Regions from separate parts of the Lentzea sp. NPDC060358 genome, predicted to be linked through region 1. Evidence: riboswitches for the same ligand, from Rfam matches in the RefSeq annotation. Region 1 holds a riboswitch; each other region holds the start of a gene.
The links. Region 1 has a riboswitch for cobalamin ahead of ACFWGZ_RS37935 (ribonucleoside-diphosphate reductase subunit alpha). Riboswitches for the same ligand answer to the same signal wherever they lie in the genome.
Positions count from the first base shown of each region.

Region 1 (6,336 bases):
ACGGGATCGTCTCGACGGCGGCGAACGCGTCGGCGCGGTCGTTCTCGTCGGGCAGGTAGGTGTCGAGCAGCGTCAGGTAGAACTGGACGTGCACGGCCTCCTCGAACAGCTGCCGCGACAGGTAGAGCCGGGCCTCCGGCGCGTTCACGTGCTCGTAGAGGTTGAGCACCAGGTTGTTCGCGACGATCGTGTCACCGGTCGCGAAGAACGCCACGAGCCGGTTGACCAGGTGCCGCTCGGCCTCCGACAGCTTGTTCAGGTCGGCGAGGTCCGAGTGGAGGTCGACCTCCTCGACGGTCCAGGTGTTCTTGATGGCGTCGCGGAAGCGCTCGTAGAACAGCGGGTAGCGCATGGGCCGCAGGGTGAGGTCCATGCCGGGGTCGAGCAGGGCGTTCTTGCGGGTGGTGTTTTCCAGGGTGGTCACTGGCAGGCCTCACAGGCTTCGGGGTTTTCGAGAGAGCAGGCGATGGCGTCGTCCGACGTCACCGCCGGGACCGCCACGGTCGCCTGCTGGATGCGCGTCGCGGGACGGGAGCGCAGGTAGTACGTGGTCTTGAGCCCGGCTTTCCAGGCGTAGAGGTACATCGAGGAGAGCTTGCCGATCGTCGGCGAGGCGACGAACAGGTTCAGCGACTGGCTCTGGTCGATGTACGGGCCGCGCGCGGCGGCCAGTTCGATCAGCGCCTTCTGCGGCAGCTCCCACGCCGTGCGGAACAGCGAGCGCACGTCCTCGGGCAGTGCGCCGATGCCCTGCGCGGAACCGTCGTCCTGCTTGAGGCGGTTGCGGACCGCGTCCGTCCACAGGCCGCGGGACTTGAGCTCCCGCACCAGGTAGGAGTTGATCTGCAGGAACTCACCGGACAGCGTCTCGCGCTTGAACGTGTTCGACACCTGCGGCTCGATGCACTCGAAGCAGCCGGCGATCGAGGCGATCGTGGCCGTCGGCGCGACCGCGATCAGCAGCGAGTTGCGCAGGCCGTGCTCGGAGATCCGCTCGCGGACTGCGGACCAGCGCTCGGTCTGCGTCGGCGTCACACCCCACAGGTCGGGCTGCAGATCTCCCTTGGCGGCACGGGTTTCCGCGAACGCCGGGTGCGCGCCCGCCGACGAGGCGAGCTCGGCCGACGACTCCAGCGCCGTCAGGTAGATCTCCTCGGCGATCCGCGTCGACAGCTCGCGGGCCTCCGGCGAGTCGAAGGGCAGGCGCAGCTTGAAGAACACGTCCTGCAAGCCCATCACACCGAGCCCCACCGGGCGCCAGCGCGGGTTGGACCGCGCCGCCTGCTCGGTCGGGTAGTAGTTGATGTCGATCACGCGGTCGAGGAACACCACGGCCGTGCGGACGGTGGAACGCAGGCGCTCCCAGTCGATCCCGCCGTCCGTCACGTGCGCGCCGAGGTTGACCGAGCCGAGGTTGCAGACCGCGGTCTCCTCGTCGCTGGTGACCTCGAGGATCTCGGTGCACAGGTTCGACAGGTGCACCACGTTGCCGGGCTCGGCGGTCTGGTTGCACGTGCGGTTCGCGGTGTCCTTGAACGTCATCCAGCCGTTGCCGGTCTGGGCGAGCGTGCGGATCATCCGTCCATAAAGGTCACGAGCCTTCACCGTGCGCACCGCTCGGCCGGCTTCCTCGGCGCCGCGGTAGGCGCGGTCGAACTCGTCGCCCCACAGGTCGACCAGCTCGGGAACCTCGTCCGGGTCGAACAGCGACCAGTCGGCGTCGGCCTCGACGCGGCGCATGAACTCGTCCGGGATCCAGTTGGCCAGGTTGAGGTTGTGCGTGCGGCGCGCGTCCTCGCCGGTGTTGTCGCGCAGCTCCAGGAACTCCTCGACGTCCGGGTGCCACGTCTCCAGGTACACGCAGGCGGCACCCTTGCGGCGACCGCCCTGGTTCACCGCCGAGACCGACGCGTCGAGCGTGCGCAGCCACGGCACGATGCCGTTGGAGTGGCCGTTCGTGCCGCGGATCAACGCGCCGCGCGACCGGACCCGCGACCACTGCACACCGATGCCTCCGGCGAACTTCGACAGCTGAGCGATCTGGGCGTAGCGCTCGTAGATCGACTCCAGCTGGTCCTTCGGCGAGTCGAGCAGGTAGCACGAGGACATCTGGGTGTGCCGGGTGCCGGAGTTGAACAACGTCGGCGAGCTGGGCAGGTAGGCCAGCGACGACATCAGCCGGTAGAAGTCGATGGCCTCGGAGGCGGTGTGCGACAGGCCGCAGGCGACGCGCAGCAGCCAGTATTGCGGCTGCTCGATCACCGACCGCCGGGACGGGTGGCGCAGCAGGTAGCGGTCGTAGACCGTGCGCAGGCCGAAGTACTCGAACCGCCGGTCGCCGTCGAGGTCGATCGCGTCGTCGAGCTTGCGGGCGTTGGCCGCGACGAACTTCGCCGTCGCGTCCCCGATCAGGCCCTCCGCGTGGCCGAGCGCGATGCTCTGGCTGAAGGACTGCACACCCTGGCGGCGCACTTCCTTCTCGATGAACGCCGCCAGCAGACCGGCCGCGAGCTTCGAGTACTCGGGCTCCTCGGCGACCAGCGCGGCCGCGGTCTGGATCGAGAGCTTGTCCAGCTCCTCGGTCGTCGCGCCGTCGTAGAGGCCGCTGATCGTCTTGGTGGCGACCCGCAACGGGTCGACGTCGTGCAGACCGGCCGTGCAGCGCTCCACCGCGCGCACGATCTTGTTCAGGTCCACCGGTTCGAGCGAACCGTTGCGTTTCTTGACGCGCATCGTGGTGGTGACCGTGTCGACCGCCGTCACAGCTCTCTCCTCGCGAGCTCGGGGTGGCCACGAGGACAGCGAGGAGCGGACGGGCGCGCGCGACCGCCACGTCCTCCCGCCCTCCCTCGGGGCCTCGGACACCCGCACGCGAAGGCGCGTGCGGGGCGCTGGCAGGTCTTCGGACTCACGGGCACGCCTGATGGCTCCTACCGGCCGTCGCTTCCCAGACGACTCGCGTCCAGTGCTTCTGACGGCTTTCGTTCCCGTTCACCGCTGCGGGGCAGTCCCGGACTCACACCGGGTTCCCTCTTGCGACGACCGATCTGGATGATCGGCCGAACCAGCTAGATCGACACAATACATGGGCGTGGTCGAGCGAAGAGCACCTACATCTAGTGGGCGTGTCGCTCAGTTGGAGCAGCACCCGCACGAGCTGCCCGTCACCCGGTCGCCGGTGTGCGCGGGGGCACGGGGGTGGCGACGACGAACGAGCTGTGCGTCTGACCGTGGATGAGGAACTGGTCGAGGATGGTTTCGAGGCCCTCGATGCTGGGCGAGTGGACCTTGAGCAGGAAGCAGTCCTCGCCGGAGATGCGGTGGCACTCGCTGACCTGCGGGGTCCGGGCCGCCAGCTCGGCGATCCTGGGCAGCTGACCGGGCCCGGGCCTGATCCGGACCCAGGCGGTGACGGGCAGCCCGATCGCGGCGGGATCGATGTCGAGGCGGTAACCGCGGATGACGCCGGCCCGTTCGAGGCGGGCGAGGCGTTCGCGGGCGGCGGGGGCGGACATGCCGATGCGGCGCGCCAGCTCGGCGGCGGTGAGCCGGGGGTCCGCGCCGAGCACGTCGAGCAGCCGACGGTCGGTCTCGTCCAGCACTGGCTTTCCCGAAGGAAAGCCGATGGGGTTTCCGCCTTCTTTTGCGACCATATCGACGGTCTCCGCCTTCGTTCGCGCATGGTGCTGCCCGGTCCCGCAGTCGACAATAAAGGCATGGTCGAGCCGCGTTTCCGCAGCCTTGGTCGAGCCGCGGCGAGGATCGTGCACCGAACTCCTCCCCACGCCTATTTCGTTGTCAGCGCGGTGTTCCACTACCTCGGGCCCGCGCTGGCGGTGCTGCTGTTCGCCCGTGTCGAGGTGCTCGGGGTGGCGTGGCTGCGCATCGCCACGGCCGCGGTGGTGTTCGCCGTGTGGCGGCGGCCGTGGCGGCTGTGGTCGCGCCTGGACCGGGCCACCCGGTGGCTGCTGACGGGGTGGGCGGCGGTGCTGGCGGTGATGAACAGCGTCTTCTACCTGGCCATCGACCGGTTGCCGCTGGGCACGGTCGCGGCGATCGAGTTCCTGCCGGTCATCGTGCTGGCCGCGCTCGCCGCGCGAACCCGTCGCAACGTCGCCGCGCTGATCGCGGCGGTCGCGGGCGTGTACCTGCTCACCGACGTGCGCCTGGTCGCCGAACCTCTGGGCATCACGTTCGCCGCCGCCAACGCGGTGCTGTTCGCGCTCTACATCATTCTGGGGCACCGCGTGGCCCGCAGCCGGCAGGTGTCCGGCATCGACGGCCTGGCGCTGTCGATGATGATCGCCGCGGTGATCGCGCTGCCGATCGGGATCGGTCAGGCCGCGCCGGCCTTCCTGGACCCGGTGGCCCTGGCCGCGGCGGCCGGGGTGGGGATCTGCTCGTCGGTCATCCCCTACGTCTGCGACCAGCTCGCCATGGCCCGCTTGCCCCGGGCCACCTACGCCTTGATGGTGTCCTTGCTACCGGCCACGGCCACCGTCGTCGGGATCGTCGTGCTCACGCAGATCCCCTCTGTCGCGGAGGTCGTCGGCGTGGTGCTCGTGGTCACGGGTGTTGCCCTGCACCAGGAACGCCCCGCGGAGCCGCAACCGGATCCCGCCTGAGGTCGGGGTCCGGTGTGGACGCGAACAGTCGGGTCTGCCCTACTGTCCCGGTCCTCGCGGATCATTACCGTGTGGCTGTCCGGCACATGGGGGAAGGCGGAGCCGTGGGGGATCTGGCGCGCCGGGACGTGTTGTCCTGGCTCGGACGGGGTGCGATCGGTGCGGTCGCACTCGGGGCCGTGGGGAATTCGCCCGCCACCGCGGGTACCGCCGTGACGGTGTTGCGGGGAGCGACCCTCATCGACGGCACCGGGCGCCCGCCCGTGCGCGACGCGACCATCGTGCTCGCCGGTGACCGCGTCGTGGCCGCCGGTGGGCGCTGCGACGTGCCGGGTGGTGCGCGGGTGCTCGATCTGGCCGGGAAGTACGTCATCCCGGGTCTGTGGGACATGCACACCCACTCGACGTTCTTCGAGGACACGGTCGCGCCGCTGCACGTCGTGCAGGGTGTCACCGGTGTCCGCGAGATGTGGGGGATGCCGGAGACGCACGACACGCGCCGGCGCATCGAGGCCGGTGAGGTCCTGGGCCCGCGCATGGTCATCGCGAGCACGATCGTCGACGGCCCCGGCTCGGTGTGGCCCGGCACGGACGTCGTGCGCACGCCGGCGGAGGCGCGGGCCGCGGTGCGCCGTGCCAAGGACGGTGGAGCGGACTTCGTGAAGGTCTACTCGTTCCTGTCGCCGGAGTGCCACGCCGCCATCGCCGACGAGGCGCGCAGGGTGCGGATCCCGTTCGCCGGCCACGTGCCCGCGCGCGTGCCGATCCAGGACGCGCTCGCCCAGCACACGCACGAACACCTCTACAACCTGTTCACGTCCACTTCGGACAACGCCGACGCGCTTTACGCCGAACTGCGCGCGCTGCCGGACGACCCCGCCGACCCGAACTGGTGGGGCCGGCAGTCCGGCCGGGTCGAACGGGCCGCAGTCGCCACCCACTCACCGGCTCGCGCTCGGGCGCTGTTCGCGCAGATGCGGCGGCACGGCACGTGGGAGTCCCCCACGCTCTTCGTCGAACGCAACATGTCGCGGTCGCCCGAGAACATCGTGAACGACCCGAGGGCGCTGGAACGGATGCGGTACATCCCGGTCGGCCTGCGCGAGCAATGGCAGTCGATCATGTCCGGCCGTCCCGGCCGCACGCCGGAGGAGGAGGCCGCGCTGCGCGAGTTCGGCGATGCCCGCATGCGGCTGCTCCGCACGATGCACGAGGCCGGTGTCGGTGTCGTCGCCGGCACGGACGCGGGCTTCGCCTACGTCTTCCCCGGTTTCTCGCTGCACGACGAGCTCGCGCTGCTCGTGCAGGCCGGTCTCAGCCCGATGGCCGCGCTGCGGGCGGCGACCAGCGAGGCCGCGCGCTGCCTCGGGCTCGAGCACGAGACGGGCACGGTCACCCCCGGCAAGCAGGCCGACCTGGTGGTGCTGGACGCGAACCCGTTGGCGGACATCACGAACGTCAGCCGCATCCACGCCGTCGTGACCCGCGGCCGCTACCTCGGCCCCGCGGACAGGGCACGGGTGCTGGCCGGGATCGAGGCCGCCGCGCGGGAACCGGTCGAGGCGCCGGTGACACCGCTGGGGTGCTGCGTGCACTGAGGTGCGGCGGTCGCCCGGGTCTTCTCGAGCAGGACTCCCCGGCGATCGCGGCAAGGCGGCCGCTCGGCTGCCCGAGGTTTGAGACGGCGCCGGCTCGCTGCCGCGTCGCGTCC
Region 1 is NZ_JBHXCW010000329.1:40-6,375, reverse strand. Features, by position in the region: gene ACFWGZ_RS37940 (ribonucleotide-diphosphate reductase subunit beta) at 1-424, opposite strand, end outside; gene ACFWGZ_RS37935 (ribonucleoside-diphosphate reductase subunit alpha) at 421-2,763, opposite strand; cobalamin riboswitch at 2,876-3,084, opposite strand; gene ACFWGZ_RS37930 (Lrp/AsnC family transcriptional regulator) at 3,165-3,602, opposite strand; gene ACFWGZ_RS37925 (DMT family transporter) at 3,717-4,625, shown strand; gene ACFWGZ_RS37920 (amidohydrolase family protein) at 4,805-6,223, shown strand.

Region 2 (8,551 bases), on a different contig from region 1:
GACCACCGAGGTGTTCGGCTTGAAGAAGAGCAGCGGCTCCGCGGGGACCTCGTTGCCGAGCTCGGCCGCGTGGTCCGCGTAGTTCCGGCCCACGCCGATGATCTTGGTCGGCAGGATCGGGGCGAGCAGCCGCACGTCGGCCAGCGGCCACTTGCGGCCGGTGAACGTGGGCGTGCCGAAGGGGTGTTCGGCGATCTCCGCGGCTTCCTCGCCCTGGACCTGGACGAAGGCAACGCCCTGCGGGTGGGCAATCCTGGCAATACGCACGGGTCCAACCTTAGACCGACGCGCGCATGGCCTTGTGGACGAGCGCGTCGCACAGCGCGAGCCAGCTCGCCTCGACGATGTTGCCGTGCACCCCGACCGTGGTCCAGCCGCGTTCCCCGTCGGTGGACTCGACCAGCACCCGCGTCACGGCGTCGGTTCCGGGGTGCTCGGTGAGGATGCGCACCTTGTAGTCGGCCAGTTCCACCGCGTCCAACCAGGACAGGTGCGGCAGCAACGCCTTGCGCAGGGCCGCGTCCAGTGCGTGCACGGGCCCGTTGCCCTCGGCGGTGGCGATGACCCGCTCCCCCGCCACGTGCACCTTGACCGTGGCCTCGGACACGATCTCGCCGTCGGAGCGGTGGTCCAGCACCACCCGGTAGGACTCGAGCGAGAACGGCGCGGTGTCCAGCTGGGACAGTTCGCGGCGCAGCAGCAGCTCCATCGAGGCGTCGGCGGCCTCGAACGACCACCCCTTCGCCTCCAGCTCCTTGACCCGCTGCAACGCGTTCCCGACCTCCTGTGACCGGCCGGCCAGGTCGAGCCCGAACTCACGTCCCTTGAGTTCGATGCTCGCCCGGCCGGCCATCTCGGTGACCAGCACCCGCATGTCGTTGCCGACGGTGTCCGGAACGATGTGGTTGTAGAGCTCCGGATCCACCTTGATCGCGCTCGCGTGCAGACCCGCCTTGTGGGCGAAGGCTGACGACCCGACGTACGCCTGGTGGGTGTCGGGTGCGATGTTCGCGATCTCGGCCAACGCATGGGAGACACGGGTGAGCTCGGCCAGCGCCCCGGTCGGGAGCACCTCCATGCCGAGTTTGGTCACGAGGTTTCCCACGACGGCGAACAGGTCCGCGTTGCCCGCTCGCTCGCCGTAACCGTTGGCGGTGCACTGCACGTGCGTCGCGCCCGCCTGGACGGCCGCGACGGTGTTCGCCACCGCGCAGGACGTGTCGTCCTGGCAGTGGATCCCGACTCGGAAGCCGGTCTTCGCGACGACCTCGGCCACCGTCCCGGCGAGCCCCAGCGGCAGCTGCCCGCCGTTGGTGTCGCACAGCACGACGACGTCGGCCCCACCCTCCACAGCGGACTCGAGCACCCGCAGGCTGGTGTCCGGCGAGAAGGCGTACCCGTCGAAGAAGTGCTCGGCGTCGAGGAAGACGCGCCGCCCGTGGTCCTTGAGGAACCGGACGGTGTCGCGCACCATCCGCAGGTTCTCGTCGGTGTCGGTCCGCAGCGCCCGCTCGATGTGGCGCAGGTCCGACTTGGCCACCAGCGTGACCACCGGCGCCTGCGAGTCGAGCAACGCCTTGACCTGCGGGTCGTCCTCGACCCTGACGCCGGCCTTGCGCGTGGCCCCGAACGCGACCAGCTTGGCGTGCTTGAGCTCCAGGTCACCGGCCGCCGCCCTGGCGAAGAACTCCGTGTCCTTGGGCAGCGCGCCGGGCCAGCCGCCCTCGATGAACCCGACGCCCAGCCCGTCCAGCAGTCGTGCGACGGAGAGCTTGTCCGTGACGGAGTAGGAGATGCCCTCGCGCTGGGCGCCGTCGCGCAGCGTCGTGTCGTAGACGTGGAACTCGTCGGTCGGGCCGGCCATCGAAGGTCCTCTCCTCACATCAGGGCAAACAAAAAGACCCCCCGCGGATGCGAGAGGTCTGCGCGTCGGGTGCCAGGGGCGGCAACTACCCGACGCGCTCGTCGATAATGATGGCGAGGTTCTGAGCCATGCCGGGGATGCTGCCACAGCTCGTGGCCGGGGACCAAGGGCCGGGAGCCAATCTCCCACTATCTGGTCACGAGCCGCGGTTCGGCCGGTGGGTCCTCTGTGGTGGACCGGCGGGGCTGTAGCGGGCCCGGGTCGAGGGCGAGGCCGGGGTGGGCGCGGACTGGGGCGGCGCAGGCCGGAGCGTGTGCCGGGGTGGGTGCGGGCTGGAGCGGCGCAGGCCGGAGCGCGTGCGATTGGGGCCTGACTTCGGGTGCGGGGTGCCCCCGAGGGGTAGCACCTCGCATTTCCGCAGAGGTGCACGACCACCCCGGCACCCGCCGGGAACCGCTCAGGACGAAGCCAGGAACTTCGCGAACGCCTCGATGGAAGCCGGATTCCGCGGCCCCTCCACCAAAGCGGCGTAGGGCAGCGAGAAGAACCGCTTGTTCTTCACCGCCGGAGCGTTGGCGAGAGGCGCGAAGCCCTCCAGGAACGCCTGCTTCTGCGCGGGCGTGTTCGACTCGCCGTCCGCGTAGTCCACGATCAGCACCACGTCGGGCGACCGCTGCACCACGGCCTCCCAGTTCACCGTGGTCCAGCTGTCGTTGAGGTCGCCGAAGACGTTGTCGCCGCCCGCCTTGCCGATGACGTCCTGCGGGGCCGCGTTCTTGCCGGAGGTGAAGGGCTGGTCCTGGCCGCTGTCGTAGAGGAACACCTTCGGCCGCGGCTTGCCGGCCGTGAGCCGGCCGGCCTCCTCGACCTGCCGCTGGTAGGAGCGCACGAGCTCCTCGGCGCGGTCGGAGACGCGGAAGATCGCGCCGAGGTTGCGCAGGTCCGTGTAGAGGGCGTCGAGGGCGGGCATGATGCCGCGCTGCTTGCCCACGCCGTTGCGGCAGGCCTCGGTGAGCTGGTAGGTGCCGATGCCCAGCTGCGCCAGCGCGTCCGGGGTGAAGCCGGTGCTCTCGCTGAAGCCGTAGTTCCAGCCCGCGAAGACCAGGTCGGCGCCCGCGCCCTGCACGACCTCCTTGGAGATCTTGTCGGCCAGGTGCTGCGCGCTGTCGAAGTCGGCCTTCCACGGGGAGGTCTGGAGGTCGACGGTGTTGCCGCTGTCGACGACGTAGCCCGCCATGCGGTCCTTGAGCCCCAGGGCGAACATCAGCTCGGTGATGCCGGTGTCGTTGGTGACCACTTTGGACGGCACCTTGTCGAAGGTGACCTGCTTGCCGCAGTTCGTGACGGTCACCGGGTCGGAGGCGGAGGTGTCCTGCGCGACGGTCGCGCCGCAGCCCGTCAGCAGGAGCAGGGACGCCAGGGCGAGCGCGGTTCTCAAGGGGTGACCTCCTGGTCGAACAGGAGCTGGGGAACTCCCGTGGTGGGGTGCGGCACGACGTGCGCCGTGACGTGGAAGACCTCGGCGACCAGCTCCGGCACGAGGACCTCGGCCGGGGTGCCGGAGGCGACCAGCCGGCCCTCGTCGAGCACGTGCAGGCGGTCGCAGTAGGACGCGGCGAGGTTCAGGTCGTGCAGCACCGTCAGCACCGTGACGCCCAGGCCGCGGGTCAGCGACAGCACGTCCAGCTGGTGGCGGATGTCGAGGTGGTTGGTCGGCTCGTCCAGCACCAGCACGCGGGGTTCCTGGGCGACGGCGCGGGCGATGAGCACGCGCTGGCGCTCGCCGCCGGAGAGCGTGAGGAAGCTGCGGGACGCGAGGTGGGCGACGTCCACTGTGGCCAGTGCCCTGGCGACCACGGCGCGGTCGTGCGCCGGGGACCGGTCGTGCGGGAGGCGGCCCATCTCCACCACCTCGGCGACGGTGAAGTCGAACTCGACCTGCGACTCCTGGGTCAGCGCGGAGAGCTCGCGGGCCAGGTCCGGTCGCTTGTGGACGTTCTGGCCGTCGATCAGCACGGCACCCGCGTCCGGCTTCAAGGCGCGGTAGACGCAGCGCAGCGTCGTGGACTTGCCGCTGCCGTTCGGGCCGACGATGCCGACCACCTCGTCGCAGGCGTGCAGGGTGATGTCCTCGATGATGCCGGTGACGGTCAGCTGCTCGACGTCGACGCGCATCAACGGCCTCCGAACACGTAGGTCCTGCGGCGCATCAGGAAGATGAAGCACGGCACGCCGATCGCGGCCGTGATGACGCCCAGCGGCAGTTCCTCCGGCGCGGCCAGCATGCGGGCGGCCACGTCGACCCAGACGAGGAACGAGGCCCCGGCGAGCGGTGCCAGCGGCAGCACGCGGCGGTGGTCCGCGCCGACGACCATCCGCGTCAGGTGCGGCAGCATCAGGCCGACGAAGCCGACGGCGCCGCTCACCGCGACCAGCACGCCGGTGATGCCCGCGGTCACGATGAACAGGTGCGTGCGGAACCGGGTCACGCCGACGCCGAGCGTGGTCGCGGTCTCGTCGCCCATCGCCAGCGCGTTGAGCTGCCGCGCCCTGGTCATCAGGTAGACGATCCCCGCGACCGTCACGACCAGGGCGATGGGCAGCGCCTGCCAGTTCGCCCCGCCGAGGCTGCCGAGCAACCAGAACATGGCGCTGCGGGCCGCCTCGCCGTGCGGGGCCTGGAACACCAGCAGCATCGCCACCGCCGAGAACCCGTACGCCAGCGCGGTCCCGGTCAGCACGAGCCGCAGCGGGGTGAGCCCGCGGCTCGTGCGCGCGGTGATGTAGACCAGCGCGGTGGCGCCGAGACCGGTCAGGAACGCGCCCGTGGACAGCGCGTAGACGCCGAACCCCTGCAGCACCCCGAGCGTGGCCACGGCGGTCGCGCCGACGCTCGCCCCCGAGGAGATGCCGAGCACGTACGGGTCCGCGAGCGCGTTGCGGACCATCGCCTGGATCGCCACGCCGACCGCGCTCAGACCAGCGCCCACGACCGCGGCGAGCAGCACGCGGGGCAGCCGGATGTCCCAGACGATGTGGTACTGCCCCGCGAGGTCGGCGGGGATCGTGCCCCCGGACAGGGCCGCCCACAGCAGCTCGAGGGTCAGTCCGAACGGGACGGGAACGGGACCGAGCGCGACGCCCGCGACGATGCTGACGGCGAGCACGCCGACGAGCGCGCTGATCTTGGCGATCACTGGGTCCCTTCCCGCAGTCCACGGCAGGAGTCGGAGGTGCTGTGCGTGCCGTGTGCGGGTGTTCGGGCTCGTCCTCTCCGAGGAGGACCTACCGTTGCGGGTCAGCGCCGGACTTCGACCGGTCTTCCCCCACACGCGACCTCTGCACTCTAACCCGAGGCGTTCACCCGTTCGTGCCGAAGGCCGGGTCGAGGCGGCTGAAGTACTCCGCGCAGTTCGCCAGCTGCTGCTCGGCCAGACCCCAGCTCGGGGTGTCCGCAGGTTCCAGCACCGCCAGCACGTCCACGGTCCGGGTCACCTTCTCGCCGGGCACGAGCACCTCGGCGCGGTCGCCGGGGAAGATCGACACCTGGTGCCCGACGTGCCACACGTCACGCCGGGCGCCCTGCACGAGCACCTTCCACAGCGGAGGCGGGAACTGCTCGAGGTCCTCCAGCTCGTTGCGGATCTTCCACAGGGCGTCGAAGACGGAGTCGCCGACGGCCGTCCTGCGGCCGAACGGGCCGTAGAGCGCCATCGTGACCTCCCGCATCGTCCGCGCCTGCCAGACGACCCGGCCGACCCACACCTGCTCGGTGCCGGAGGCGGGGTCCCTGCCGTGGAGCGGCACCTGCCGGGAGACGGGCGGGAACTCACCGCCGTGCGTCCACTCCGGCATCTCCTCCTGCTGGGGTTGCACAGGTCCACATCTCCTTCGCGGGTCAGGCGTGCTGGTCGAGGAGGTCGCGCATCATCTGCCGCTGGGCGGCCATGCGCTGCTGCACCGCGGCGCGTTCGGCGAACGGCAGCTGCGGCAGCGAGTCCTGCATCTCGGCCACGGACTGCCGGAGCTGGAAGTAGTGGCTCCTGTCCGGCTCCGGCAGGTGCTCGGGCTCGCGGACGCGCGGCTGCTCGTCCGGTCCGCGCTCCGGCTCCCGCGCGGGGGGCTCGGGTTCGCGGTCGGGCGGCGCAGGTTCGGAGTCGGGCGACGCGGGCTCGGAGTCGGGCGGCGTGGGCTCGCGGTCGGGCGGCGCGGGCTCGTCCGGCTTCTGCGGACCGAACGGCTCGTCGCCGTGCTGCGGCCGGTGGTCCGGCGTGTGCCCGGGCAGCTCGTAGTCCGGGCGGTGCCACGGCGGCAGGCCGTCGTCGGCGTGCTTCGCGGCCTGCTCGGTCGCCTCGCGCAGCACCGCCTTCTCGGTGGCGCCGAGCAACCCCGCGCCGTCGGTCGCGATGGCGATGGCGGCGTCGCCGGTCAGCCTGCCGAGCGCCGAGAACGGGTCCTTCTTCCACTCCTCGAAGTCGAGGACGCCCTTCACGGCCTCGGACGGGTGCGTGGCCAGGTGCACCATGCCGGACGCCTGCTCCACCAGGTGCGCGGCGTACTCGCCGGGGTGGGCGGCGTTGTACGGGTCGAACGGGTTGCCCGCCCGGACCGTCCTGAGCAGGGTGAGGCCCGACTCGGCGAGGCCGGAGTGGAACGACGACACCTGCGTGACGGTCTTCTCGAAGCTGTCCTCGATCGAGGCGGCGAACCTCGACAGGAACCCCGGCTCCTCGGGTGCCCTGTCCTTCGCCTTCGCGACGACCGCCGCGGTCTCGGCCGCGCCGGCCCGCACCGCCTTCCGCGCGTCGGCGAGCATCCGCCGCGCCGCCTCGCGCCTGGCCTCGCCGGGGTCGGCGAACGGCACGGGCACCGGGCCGTCCCCGGCGTCGTACCGCTCCTCGGCCGCCGCCGTCTCCGCCTCGGCCTCGTCGTGCAGCCGGATCGCCTCGGCGGCCTGGCGCTGGGCGCGCTCGACCACGCCGCGGTAGGTCGTCAGCGCCTCGACCACGGGCCCGAACGCCTCGGCCGCGTCGCGCCACTTCGCCCTCTCCCGGGAGAAGTACTGCTGGAACTTCTCCGCGGCGGCACCGGTCCAGTGGCCGACGTCCAACCCGGACAGACCGGAGTTCGCCTCCTGGCAGGCGCCCGCCAGCCTGCGCAGCCCGGTCGCGGTCTCGTCGAGGATCGCGACGTCGCCGGGCACGAGCTCCCGCGGGTCGCGGGTGCCGCCGAGCTCGCTGCGTCCGAAGAGGCTCATGGACGGCCACCCGCCGGCGTGGAGGAGGAACGGCCGGAAGGGGACGCGGCCGGTTCCCGCAGCAGGTCCTCCCACGACCTGTCCGCCGGGTCCGCCGTGGAGTTCGGGTCGCCGATCAGGAGCTGGAAGCCCTGCTTGAGCTTGTCCTCCGCCTCCTCGTAGACGCTGCGCGTGTCCGTCAGCGCCTCGACCATCGCCGTGCCCTCCTCCACGAGGTGGCGCACGCCCCACTTCCACCGGTCGAAGAACTCGTCCAGCGCATCGGCGAGCTCTTCGTCGCCGCACTCGTCCTCGTCGGGGCAGAGGAACCCGAGGCTGGTGGTGCTCGCCATCAGGAACCCGCCGTCGGGTGCGAACTCCTTGAGCAGCGCGACCGTGTCGTCGACGCCCTTGATCGTCTGCGCCATCGCGCCGAGGTCGACGCCGAACCCGGTCACGCGTCCACCGCCAGCGCGTCGGCGACGACGCCGCGCACCGGCGGCAGGGTCATCATGTGCTCGGTGCCGGTGTCGAACACCACCCCCGTGCGCCCGGGCAGCGCGGGCAGGTAGTGGTCGAGCAGCCGCTCGCCCGTGACGGCCAGGTAGTCGGCCGCCGGTTCCCCGCGCTGCGCGACGTGCTCCCGCAGCAGGTCCGGGCCGGAGAAGACGGCCAGCCAGTCGAGTCCTCCGAAGGTGATCACCGGCAACGACAGCGGGTCCTCCCGCCGCAGGTACACCGTGCTCGCCCGGAACGCCCTGACGAACGCCTCCGGGTCCCCCTCGCCACCGCGGTAGCGCCGCGCGTGGACGACTGCTTCGTTCTCGTCGTGCATCTCTCTCCTGTTCCACCAATCCCCCCAGATCGGCGGAACCGCACGTTACCGATCGATCACCGTCCGTGGCGGAACGACCCGCTGACCGAAGCTGGAGTCGCGCGGGAAAGATTCGGAGAAGTTTTCTGCGGGCCGTGTCGATCCCGCACCGGTCCCGTTCGACCTGGGGATGCTGGAGCCGCACGGCCCACCGAGCCACAGGGAGACACACCGTGAAGTACATGCTGATCATGCGCGCCACCGACGAGGGCTTCGCGAACATGGGCGAGATCGACTTCGACAAGATGCTGGACACCGTCGGAGCCTTCAACGAGGAGCTGATCCGCGCCGGTGTGCTGCTCGCCGCCGAGGGCCTGTCCGACCCGTCCGAGGGGATCGTCGTCGACTACTCCGCGGAGCCGCCGGTGGTCACGGACGGCCCGTACGGCGAGACCAAGGAGCTGTTCAACGGCTTCTACCTGCTCAACGTCTCGTCCAAGGAGGAGGCGGTCGAGTGGGCGAAGCGCATGCCGCTGACCGGGCCCGGCTTCAAGACCGAGATCCGCCGGGTGCCGACGATCGACGAGTTCCCGCAGGACAACGAGTGGATCCAGAAGGAGAAGGCGTGGCGGCAGGC
Region 2 is NZ_JBHXCW010000141.1:104-8,654, reverse strand. Features, by position in the region: gene ACFWGZ_RS26270 (fumarylacetoacetate hydrolase family protein) at 1-267, opposite strand, end outside; gene cimA (citramalate synthase) at 278-1,864, opposite strand; gene ACFWGZ_RS26260 (ABC transporter substrate-binding protein) at 2,322-3,302, opposite strand; gene ACFWGZ_RS26255 (ABC transporter ATP-binding protein) at 3,299-4,039, opposite strand; gene ACFWGZ_RS26250 (FecCD family ABC transporter permease) at 4,039-5,061, opposite strand; cobalamin riboswitch at 5,097-5,226, opposite strand; gene ACFWGZ_RS26245 (hypothetical protein) at 5,225-5,740, opposite strand; gene ACFWGZ_RS26240 (putative T7SS-secreted protein) at 5,763-7,121, opposite strand; gene ACFWGZ_RS26235 (hypothetical protein) at 7,118-7,558, opposite strand; gene ACFWGZ_RS26230 (hypothetical protein) at 7,555-7,935, opposite strand; gene ACFWGZ_RS26225 (YciI family protein) at 8,148-8,551, shown strand, end outside.
Region 2: linked by a shared signal. The riboswitch ahead of ACFWGZ_RS26250 (FecCD family ABC transporter permease) and the one ahead of ACFWGZ_RS37935 (ribonucleoside-diphosphate reductase subunit alpha) in region 1 are both predicted to bind cobalamin.

Region 3 (8,551 bases), on a different contig from region 1:
TAAACACTGACCGCAGAATCTCCGGTCTGATGCGACAGTAACACGAGAATCTCCGGTTTTGACGCCGTCCTAGCGCGATCGCTACCGTTGGTGACCGATCGTCCACCTGGCGCAACGAGGAGTGGTCCGTGAGGGGTAAGCGAATTGCCGTGCTGGCGGCGGCGATCGCGCTGGTCAGCGGCGGGTCTACGGCCGATGCGATCGTCGGGGGGACACCCGCCCAGGTGGCGGACACCCCGTGGGTTGTGGCGATCACCACCGCGGACGGCCAGCTCATCTGCGGCGGCGCGCTCGTCGCCCCGGACAAGGTCGTGACCGCCGCGCACTGCGTCACGAACAAGGGCGTCATCGGCGGCGACCAGCGGCTGCCGCAGCAGCTGCGCGTGGTCGCGGGCCGCACCGACCTGCGGGTGAAGAACGAGGGCCTCGACGCCCCGGTCGCGGGCGTGTGGCGCCACCCCGACTACCGCGAGGTCACCCGGGGCGACGACGTCGCGGTGCTGACGCTGGCCAGCACGCTGCCGTACCGGTCGATCCCGCTCGGCGAGGCCGACGACGACGGGGTCGTGCTCGGGTACGGGCGCACCGCCGAGAACTCGGCGCCGTCGATGACGCTGCGCAAGGTGACCGTGCCCGTCCTGTCCGACCGGGAGTGCGCGCGGAAGGAGCCGGACTACCGGCCGGGCGCGATGCTGTGCGCCGGGCGGGGCGGCCGGGACGCGTGCACCGGCGACTCGGGCGGGCCGCTCGTCGTGCGCGGCAGGCTCGCGGGCGTCGTGTCGTTCGGCCGGGGGTGCGCGCGGGCCGACGAACCGGGCGTCTACACCAGGCTCGCTCACTACCGGCCGGTTCTCGGCTTCTGATATCCAAGGACCGGTGCGAACCACACCGTTTCCCGCCACGCTGCGGCGGCAGTGGGGCCTCGACCTGAGCCCCGGCCAGCTCTACGCGATCCTGCGGCTGCGCCAGGACGTGTTCGTCGTCGAGCAGAACTGCGTCTACTGCGACGTCGACGGCCGGGACCTCGAGCAGGGCACACGGCACTTCTGGCTGGAGGCGGACTCCTCGCCCGAACCGCTCGCGTACCTGCGGCTGCTCGAGGAACCCGGCGGGACGTTCCGCGTCGGCCGCGTCGCCACCGCGCGCATGGCCCGCGGCCGCGGCTTCAGCCGCCGGCTCATGCAGGCCGCGCTCGCCGACGTGGGCAACGCGCCGTGCGTGCTGGACGCGCAGACCTACGTGTCGGCGTTCTACGCGTCCTTCGGTTTCGAGGCCGAGGGCGAGGAGTTCATCGAGGACGGGATTCCACACCTGCGGATGCGGCGCACTCCCTGATCACGCGCACCGCGCGCTCGACGTCGGCCTCGGTCAGGTCGGCGCGCGCGGTGAGCCGCAGCCTGCTGACCTGGTCGGGCACCGACGGCGGCCGGAAGCAGCCGACGACCACGCCGCTCGCGCGGCAGGCCTCCGCCCACCGCAGCGCCTGCTCCGGGCCCGGCGCCCGCACGCTGACGACGGCGGCCGTCGGCGTGCTGACCTGGAAACCGGCCTCCTTCAGGCGGTGGCTCAGGTCGTGCGCGACCGTCAGCGCGCGTTCGGCGCGGTCCGGTTCCTCGCGCAGGATCTTGATCGCCGCGAGGGCCGCCGCCGCGCTGCTGGGCGCGAGACCGGTGTCGAAGGTGAAGGTGCGGGCGGTGTCGACGAGGTGCTTGATCACGCGGCTCGGGCCGAGCACCGCGCCGCCCTGGGACCCGAGCGACTTGCTGAGCGTCAGCGTGGTGACGACGTCCGGCGCCTTGATCAGGCCCGCCTCGGCGACCGCGCCGCGTCCTCCCGGCCCGACGACGCCGAGCCCGTGCGCGTCGTCGACCACCAGGCCGGCGCCGGTCGCGCGGCAGGCCTCGTGCAGCTCGGTCAAGGGCGCGATGTCGCCGTCGACGCTGAACACCGAGTCCGTCACGACGATCGCGCGGCGCTTGCCGCGGGTCTCCAGGGCGTGCCGGACCTTGCGGACGTCGCAGTGGTCCGCCACGACGACGTCGGCCTTCGACAGCCGCGTCCCGTCGATCAGCGACGCGTGGATGTGCTGGTCGGCGACGATGGCCGTGCCGGGACCCGACAGCGCCGCGACCGCGCCGAGGTTCGCCAGGTAGCCGCTGCTGAACACCAGCGCCGACTGCGCGCCGCAGAAGTTCGCGAGCTCGAACTCCAGCTCGTTGTGCAGCTCCGTAGACCCGGTCACCAGGCGCGACCCCGTCGAGCCCGCACCCCACTTGAGCGTGGCGGCGGCCGCGGCACCGGCGACGCGCTTGTCCTTCGCGAGCCCGAGGTAGTCGTTGCTGGCGAGGTCGAGATCGGTCGAGTCCGCCTTGCGGGGCCGCACACGGCGGGTCAGGCCCGCCTTGGCGCGCGCTTCGGAACGGACGTCGATCCAGTCGAACGTCGCCTCACCGCCGGTGGACACTTCCTCGGTTGTGCTCACGGTCACCGCCTGAGTCTCCCATCCGCCCACTAGCGTGCGGCTCGTGGACCTGTTCACCTTCACGCGCGCCGAACTCACCTCGCCGGTGCAGTTCCTCGACGGCCGCTGGGTGGTGTCCGGCCACGACGACGTGCGCGCCGTGCTGGCGGACCCGGCCACGTTCCTGCCCGACAACGCGCTGACCGCCGTCACGCCGGTCGCGCCCGCCGCGTTGCGCGCCCTGGTGAGAGCCCGCTTCTCGCTGCCGCCGACGCTGGCGAACAACAGCTCGTCGTCGCACGCCCGGCTGCGGAAGCTGGTGGCGTCGTTCTTCACGCCGGCCCGCGTCGCCGCAGCGGAGCCTCGCATCCGCGCCCTGGTCCTGGAACGGCTGGGTGGCGCAGATCTCGTGCGCTCGCTCGCGTGGGACCTGCCCGCGATCGTGCTGATGGACCTGCTCGGGCTGGAGAACGTCGACATCCCGACGCTCAAGCGGTGGAGCTCGGGGTCGCTGGAGTTCTTCTGGGGCTCGCTGTCGCCGGAGCGGCAGCTGGAGCTGGTCGACGACGTCGGCGAGTTCCACCAGTGGCTGGTCAAGCGCTACCACGCGCGCGACGGCGAGCTGTTCCGCGCGCTGGCCGACGCGGGTGTGTCCGCTGAGGACTCCGCCGGTCTCTGCTACTTCCTGCTGATCGCCGGCCAGGAGACGACGACCCAGCTGCTGTCCACGGCGTTGCGCCGCGCGTTGCAGGACCGCGCGGTGTGGGCGCGACTGCCGTTGCCCGGTGTGGCCGAGGCGTTCGTGGAGGACGTGCTGCGGACCGAGACGCCCGTGGTGACGTGGCGCCGGTTGACCGCGCGTGAGGTCGTTCTGTCCGGTGTGCGCGTTCCGGCCGGTGCGGAGCTCGTGTTGTTGTTGAGCGGCAGGGAGACCGACCCGCGCCACCTCGCGTTCGGGTACGGGCGGCACTTCTGCCTCGGGGCGGGCCTGGCCCGGCTGGAGGCGGCCGTGACGTTGCGAACAGTGGCCTCTCGCGAGCCTTCGCTGGAACTCGCTGGTCCGGAGCCGGAATGGCTGCACCTGCTGTCGTTCCGGGCGCCGAAGTCGGTGGCCGTGAGTCGTTGACCTGATGTTGGATGCGGTGGTGATGAACCGCCAACTCTCGGGTGTCCACAAGAAGACCCTGTTGGAATCGCTCGGCCCGGTGCCGGACGTCGACCCCGACCGGTACGGCGACGGCGGCCCGGTGGGAGCCCTGGAAGCCCGCGTGGCCCAGCTGCTCGGCACCGAGGCGGCGCTGTTCGTGCCGACGGGCACGATGGCGCAGCAGATCGCGCTCAGGTGCTGGGCCGACCGCACCCACAACCCGATCGTCGCGATGCACCCGCAGGCCCACCCGCTGCACCACGAGGACGACGCGCTCACCGCGTTGTCCGGTCTGCGGCCGGTCAAGGTCCGCGACGCCGACGTCGGCACCTGCCCGGAGCCGTACGGGACGCTGCTGCTGGAGGTGCCCGACCGCGAGGCCGGCTTCGTCCTGCCGACCTGGGACGAGCTGACGTCGCTGGTGGACCTCGCGCGCGAACGGGACGCGGTCGTGCACCTCGACGGCGCCCGGCTGTGGGAGAGCACGCACGGCCTGGGCAAGCCGCTGCCGGAGGTCGCCGGCCTGTTCGACTCGGTCTACGTGTCGTTCTACAAGTCGCTGGAGGGCATCTCCGGTGCCGCACTCGCGGGTTCGCAGGACTTCGTCGACCAGGCGCGGGTCTGGCGGCACCGCTACGGCGGCACGCTGTTCCAGCAGTGGCCGGCCGCCCTGTCCGCCCTGCACGGTCTCGACACCGTGCTGCCGAAGCTCGGCTCGTACGTCGAGCACGCCAAGGTCGTGGCGGCCGCGATGGGGCTGCCCGAGCCGCACACCCACCAGTTCGCGCTGCACCTGCCCGGCGACCCCGCCCGGCTGACCGAGCTGAGCGGGAAGTTCCTCGGGTCGTTCTGGCCGGCCGGGACGCTCGCGAAGACGGAGATCACGATCGCCGGGCCCGCGCTGGAGTGGACGGCGGACGAGGTCACGGCGGCCTGGGAGCAGTTCCGGAGCCTGCTCTGAGGGCGATGTCGCTCACCTGGCTGTTGGTCGCACGGGTGCGAGGTGCGACGATGCCGGGGCTGTGAGGGGAGCGCGAGGAAGCCGGTGGGAATCCGGCGCCGTCCCGCGACTGTGACCGGTGCGGAAGAACCGGGAGTCAGGAACTCGTCCCCCTCTTATTCGACCGGCCACGGGCGTGGACACCCGAGGAAGGACCGCACGCGCATGTTCCCCTTTTCGGCTGTCGTCGGACACGACGACCTCCGGCTGGCCCTGCTGCTGAACGCCGTGCACCCCGGCATCGGCGGCGTTCTCGTCCGCGGTGAGAAGGGGACCGCGAAGTCGACGATCGTGCGCGCCCTCGCCGCGCTGCTGCCGGAGCTGGACGTCTCGGCGCACTGCCGGTTCGGCTGCGTCCCGGGGTCGGCCGACTGCCCCGACGCGCCGCACGAGGGCGCCGAGCGCCGTCCGGCGAAGCTCGTCGAGCTGCCGGTCGGCGCCACCGAGGACCGGCTCGTCGGCTCGCTCGACCTGGAGAAGGCGCTGACCGAGGGCGTGCGGGCGTTCCAGCCCGGCCTGCTGGCCGCGGCGCACCGGGGCGTGCTCTACGTCGACGAGGTCAACCTGCTGCACGACCACCTGGTCGACCTGCTGCTCGACGCCGCCGCGATGGGCCGCGCGCACGTCGAGCGCGAAGGCGTGTCGATCTCGCACCCGTCGCAGTTCCTGCTGGTCGGCACCATGAACCCGGAGGAGGGGGAGCTGCGGCCGCAGCTGCTCGACCGGTTCGGGCTCACGGTGTCGGTGAAGGCCGCGCGGGACGTGGCCGTGCGCACCGAGGTCATCCGGCGCCGGCTCGCCTACGAGGCCGACCCCGTCGCGTTCGCCGCGCGGTGGGAGGCCGAGGACGCGGCGCTGCGGCAGCGCATCGCCGAGGCCAAGGAGAAGCTGCCGGAGGTGTCCCTCCCGGACGGTGAGCTGCGCCGGATCGCCGCCGTCTGCGCCGCCTTCGAGGTCGACGGCATGCGCGCGGACCTCGTGGTCGCCCGTGCCGCCACCGCCCACGCGGCGTGGCGCGGTGCCGCGGAGGTCGAGGAGTCCGACGTCGAGGCCGCGGTCCGGCTCGCCCTGCCGCACCGGCGCCGCCGCGACCCGTTCGACGAGCCCGGCATCGAGGAGCAGCAGCTCGAGGACGCCATGCGCGAGGCCGCCGAGCACGCGGGGGACCCGGACGACGGTCCCGACGACGACGGCCCCGGCGGCGGTGAGCTGCCCGAACCGCAGGACGCTCCCCAGGACCGGCCGCAGCGCAACGGGAACGCGCCGAACGACCGCCCGGCACCGGAACCCGCGCCCGCGTTCAAGGCGCGGGTGCTGGAGGTGCCCGGGGTCGGCGAGGGCGCGCCCGGCAAGCGGTCCCGGGCCCGTGCCCGCACCGGCCGGGTCGTCCGTTCGTCCACGGTGGACGGCGGCGGGCTGCACCTCGTCGACACCCTCGCGACCGCCGCACCGCACCAGGCCGCGCGCGGCCGCAGCGGTCCCGGGCTGCTGCTGACCGGCGCCGACCTGCGCAAGGCGGTCCGGGAGGGCAAGGAGTCCAACCTCGTCCTGTTCGTCGTCGACGCCTCGGGCTCGATGGCGGCGCAGAAGCGGATGTCGGCCGTCAGCGGCGCCGTGGTCTCGTTGCTGCGCGACGCCTACCAGCGCCGCGACAAGGTCGGTGTCGTCACGTTCCGCGGCAGCCAGGCCGAGGTCGCGCTCCCGCCGACCACGTCCGTCGACGCCGCGGCCACGCGCTTGAGGAAGATGCGCACGGGCGGCCGCACCCCGCTGGCGGACGGCCTGCTCAAGGCCCACCGGGTGCTGGAGGTCGAACGGCTCCGCGACCCGCGCAAGCGCCCGCTGGTGGTGCTGCTGACCGACGGCCGCGCCACCTCGTCGGGACTGGGCGGCGATCCGTCGAAGGACGCGCTCAAGGCCGCCGGCCTGCTCGAGCAGACCGCCGTCGTGGTCGTGGACTGCGAGCAGGGCCACGTCCGGCTCGGCCTCGCCCAGAAGATCGCCGAGGCCCTGCGGGGCACCTGCGTCCGGCTCGACCAGCTCAGCGCCGACCACCTCGCCGGCGTCGTCCGGGCAGCGTGAGGAGAACCCGATGCCGCAAGGACAACCGGTCGAGGTCCCGAAGGACGGCCTGACCACCCGCCAGCGCCGCAACCGGCCGCTGCTGATGCTGCACACCGGCGAGATGAAGGGGAAGTCGACCTCGGCGTTCGGCCTCGCGCTGCGCGGCTGGAACCAGGGCTGGGACATCGGCGTGTTCCAGTTCGTGAAGTCCGCCAAGTGGAAGGTGGGCGAGGAGTCCGCGTTCAAGGCGCTCGGCCGGCTGCACGACGAGACCGGCGAGGGCGGCGCCGTCGAGTGGCACAAGATGGGCGAGGGCTGGTCCTGGACCCGCAAGCAGGGCACCGAGGACGACCACGCCTCGGCCGCCCGCGAGGGCTGGGCGGAGATCGCCCGGCGCATCCGGTCGGAGCGCCACGGCCTCTACGTGCTCGACGAGTTCACCTACCCGCTGCACTGGGGCTGGATCGACGTGGACGAGGTCGTCGACGTGCTGACGAACCGCCCCGGCCACCAGCACGTCGTCATCACGGGCCGGTACGCGCCGCAGCGGCTGGCCGACGCGGCCGACCTCGTGGTGGAGATGACGAAGGTCAAGCACCCGATGGACGCCGGGCAGAAGGGCCAGCGGGGGATCGAGTGGTGAACCGGCTGGTCGTCGCCGCCCCCGCCTCGGGCAGTGGCAAGACCACCGTCGCGACGGGACTGATGGCCGCGCTGCGCCGCGCCGGGTCGCGGGTCGCGCCGTTCAAGGTCGGCCCCGACTACATCGATCCCGGTTACCACTCGCTCGCCACGCGGCGCCCCGGCCGCAACCTCGACCCGGTCATGGTCGGCGAGCAGCGCATCCCCGGCCTCTTCGCGCACGGCGCCAAGGGGTGCGACATCGCGATCGTCGAGGGCGTGATGGGCCTGTTCGACGGGCGGGTCGACACCGCGGGCATCGGCTCGACCGCGCACGTCGCCAAGCTGATCAACGCACCCGTGCTGTTCGTGGTGGACGCACGCGGGCAGAGCCGGTCGCTCGCCGCGCTGCTGCACGGGTTCCGCGGCTACGACCCGACGGTCCGGCTCGGCGGCGTGATCCTCAACCAGGTCGGGTCGGAGCGGCACGAGCAGGTGCTGCGGTCCGCGTGCGACGAGGTGGGCCTCGACGTGCTCGGCGTGCTGCCGCGCGATCCGGAGTTCTCCCTGCCCTCGCGGCACCTGGGGCTCGTGACGGCGGCCGAGCACGGGCCGGAGGCCGTCGCCGCGGTCGACGCGATCGCCGCCGCCGTGGCCAAGCACGTCGACCTCGACGCGGTGCGCAGGCTCGCCCGTTCGGTGCCGTCGGCGGCCGTCGCCGCCTGGCAGCCCGAGGTGGAGCGCGTCGGCGGGGAACCTTTGGTCGCGGTGGCCGGGGGAGCGGCGTTCACGTTCGGCTACGCGGAACACGCCGAGGTGCTGGAGGCGGCCGGCGCGGCCGTGGCCGTCGTCGACCCGCTCAACGACGAGAGACTGCCCGAGGGCACCGCCGGCCTCGTGCTGCCGGGCGGATTCCCGGAGCAGCACGCGGAAGCGTTGTCGGGCAACGCCGCGTTGCGCGACTCCATCGCCCGGTTCGCTCGATCGGGTGCGCCGGTGCACGCGGAGTGCGGTGGGTTGCTGTACCTGGCGAAGTCGCTCGACGGCTACCCGATGTGCGGCGTGCTCGACGCCGAGGGGTACATGACGCCGAAGCTCACGCTGGGCTATCGCGACGCCGTCGCGTCGGCGGGATCGCCGCTGCACGCGCCCGGGAGCCGCGTGACCGGCCACGAGTTCCACCGCACCCAGCTGTCCGCACCGCACTCGACACCACCCGCGTGGCACTGGCGCGGAGTCGACTCGCGACCCGTCGCCG
Region 3 is NZ_JBHXCW010000057.1:16,481-25,031, reverse strand. Features, by position in the region: gene ACFWGZ_RS15030 (serine protease) at 129-863, shown strand; gene ACFWGZ_RS15025 (GNAT family N-acetyltransferase) at 877-1,335, shown strand; gene ACFWGZ_RS15020 (8-amino-7-oxononanoate synthase) at 1,289-2,488, opposite strand; gene ACFWGZ_RS15015 (hypothetical protein) at 2,526-3,587, shown strand; gene ACFWGZ_RS15010 (threonine aldolase family protein) at 3,649-4,569, shown strand; cobalamin riboswitch at 4,601-4,736, shown strand; gene ACFWGZ_RS15005 (putative cobaltochelatase) at 4,774-6,690, shown strand; gene cobO (cob(I)yrinic acid a,c-diamide adenosyltransferase) at 6,701-7,315, shown strand; gene ACFWGZ_RS14995 (cobyrinate a,c-diamide synthase) at 7,312-8,551, shown strand, end outside.
Region 3: linked by a shared signal. The riboswitch ahead of ACFWGZ_RS15005 (putative cobaltochelatase) and the one ahead of ACFWGZ_RS37935 (ribonucleoside-diphosphate reductase subunit alpha) in region 1 are both predicted to bind cobalamin.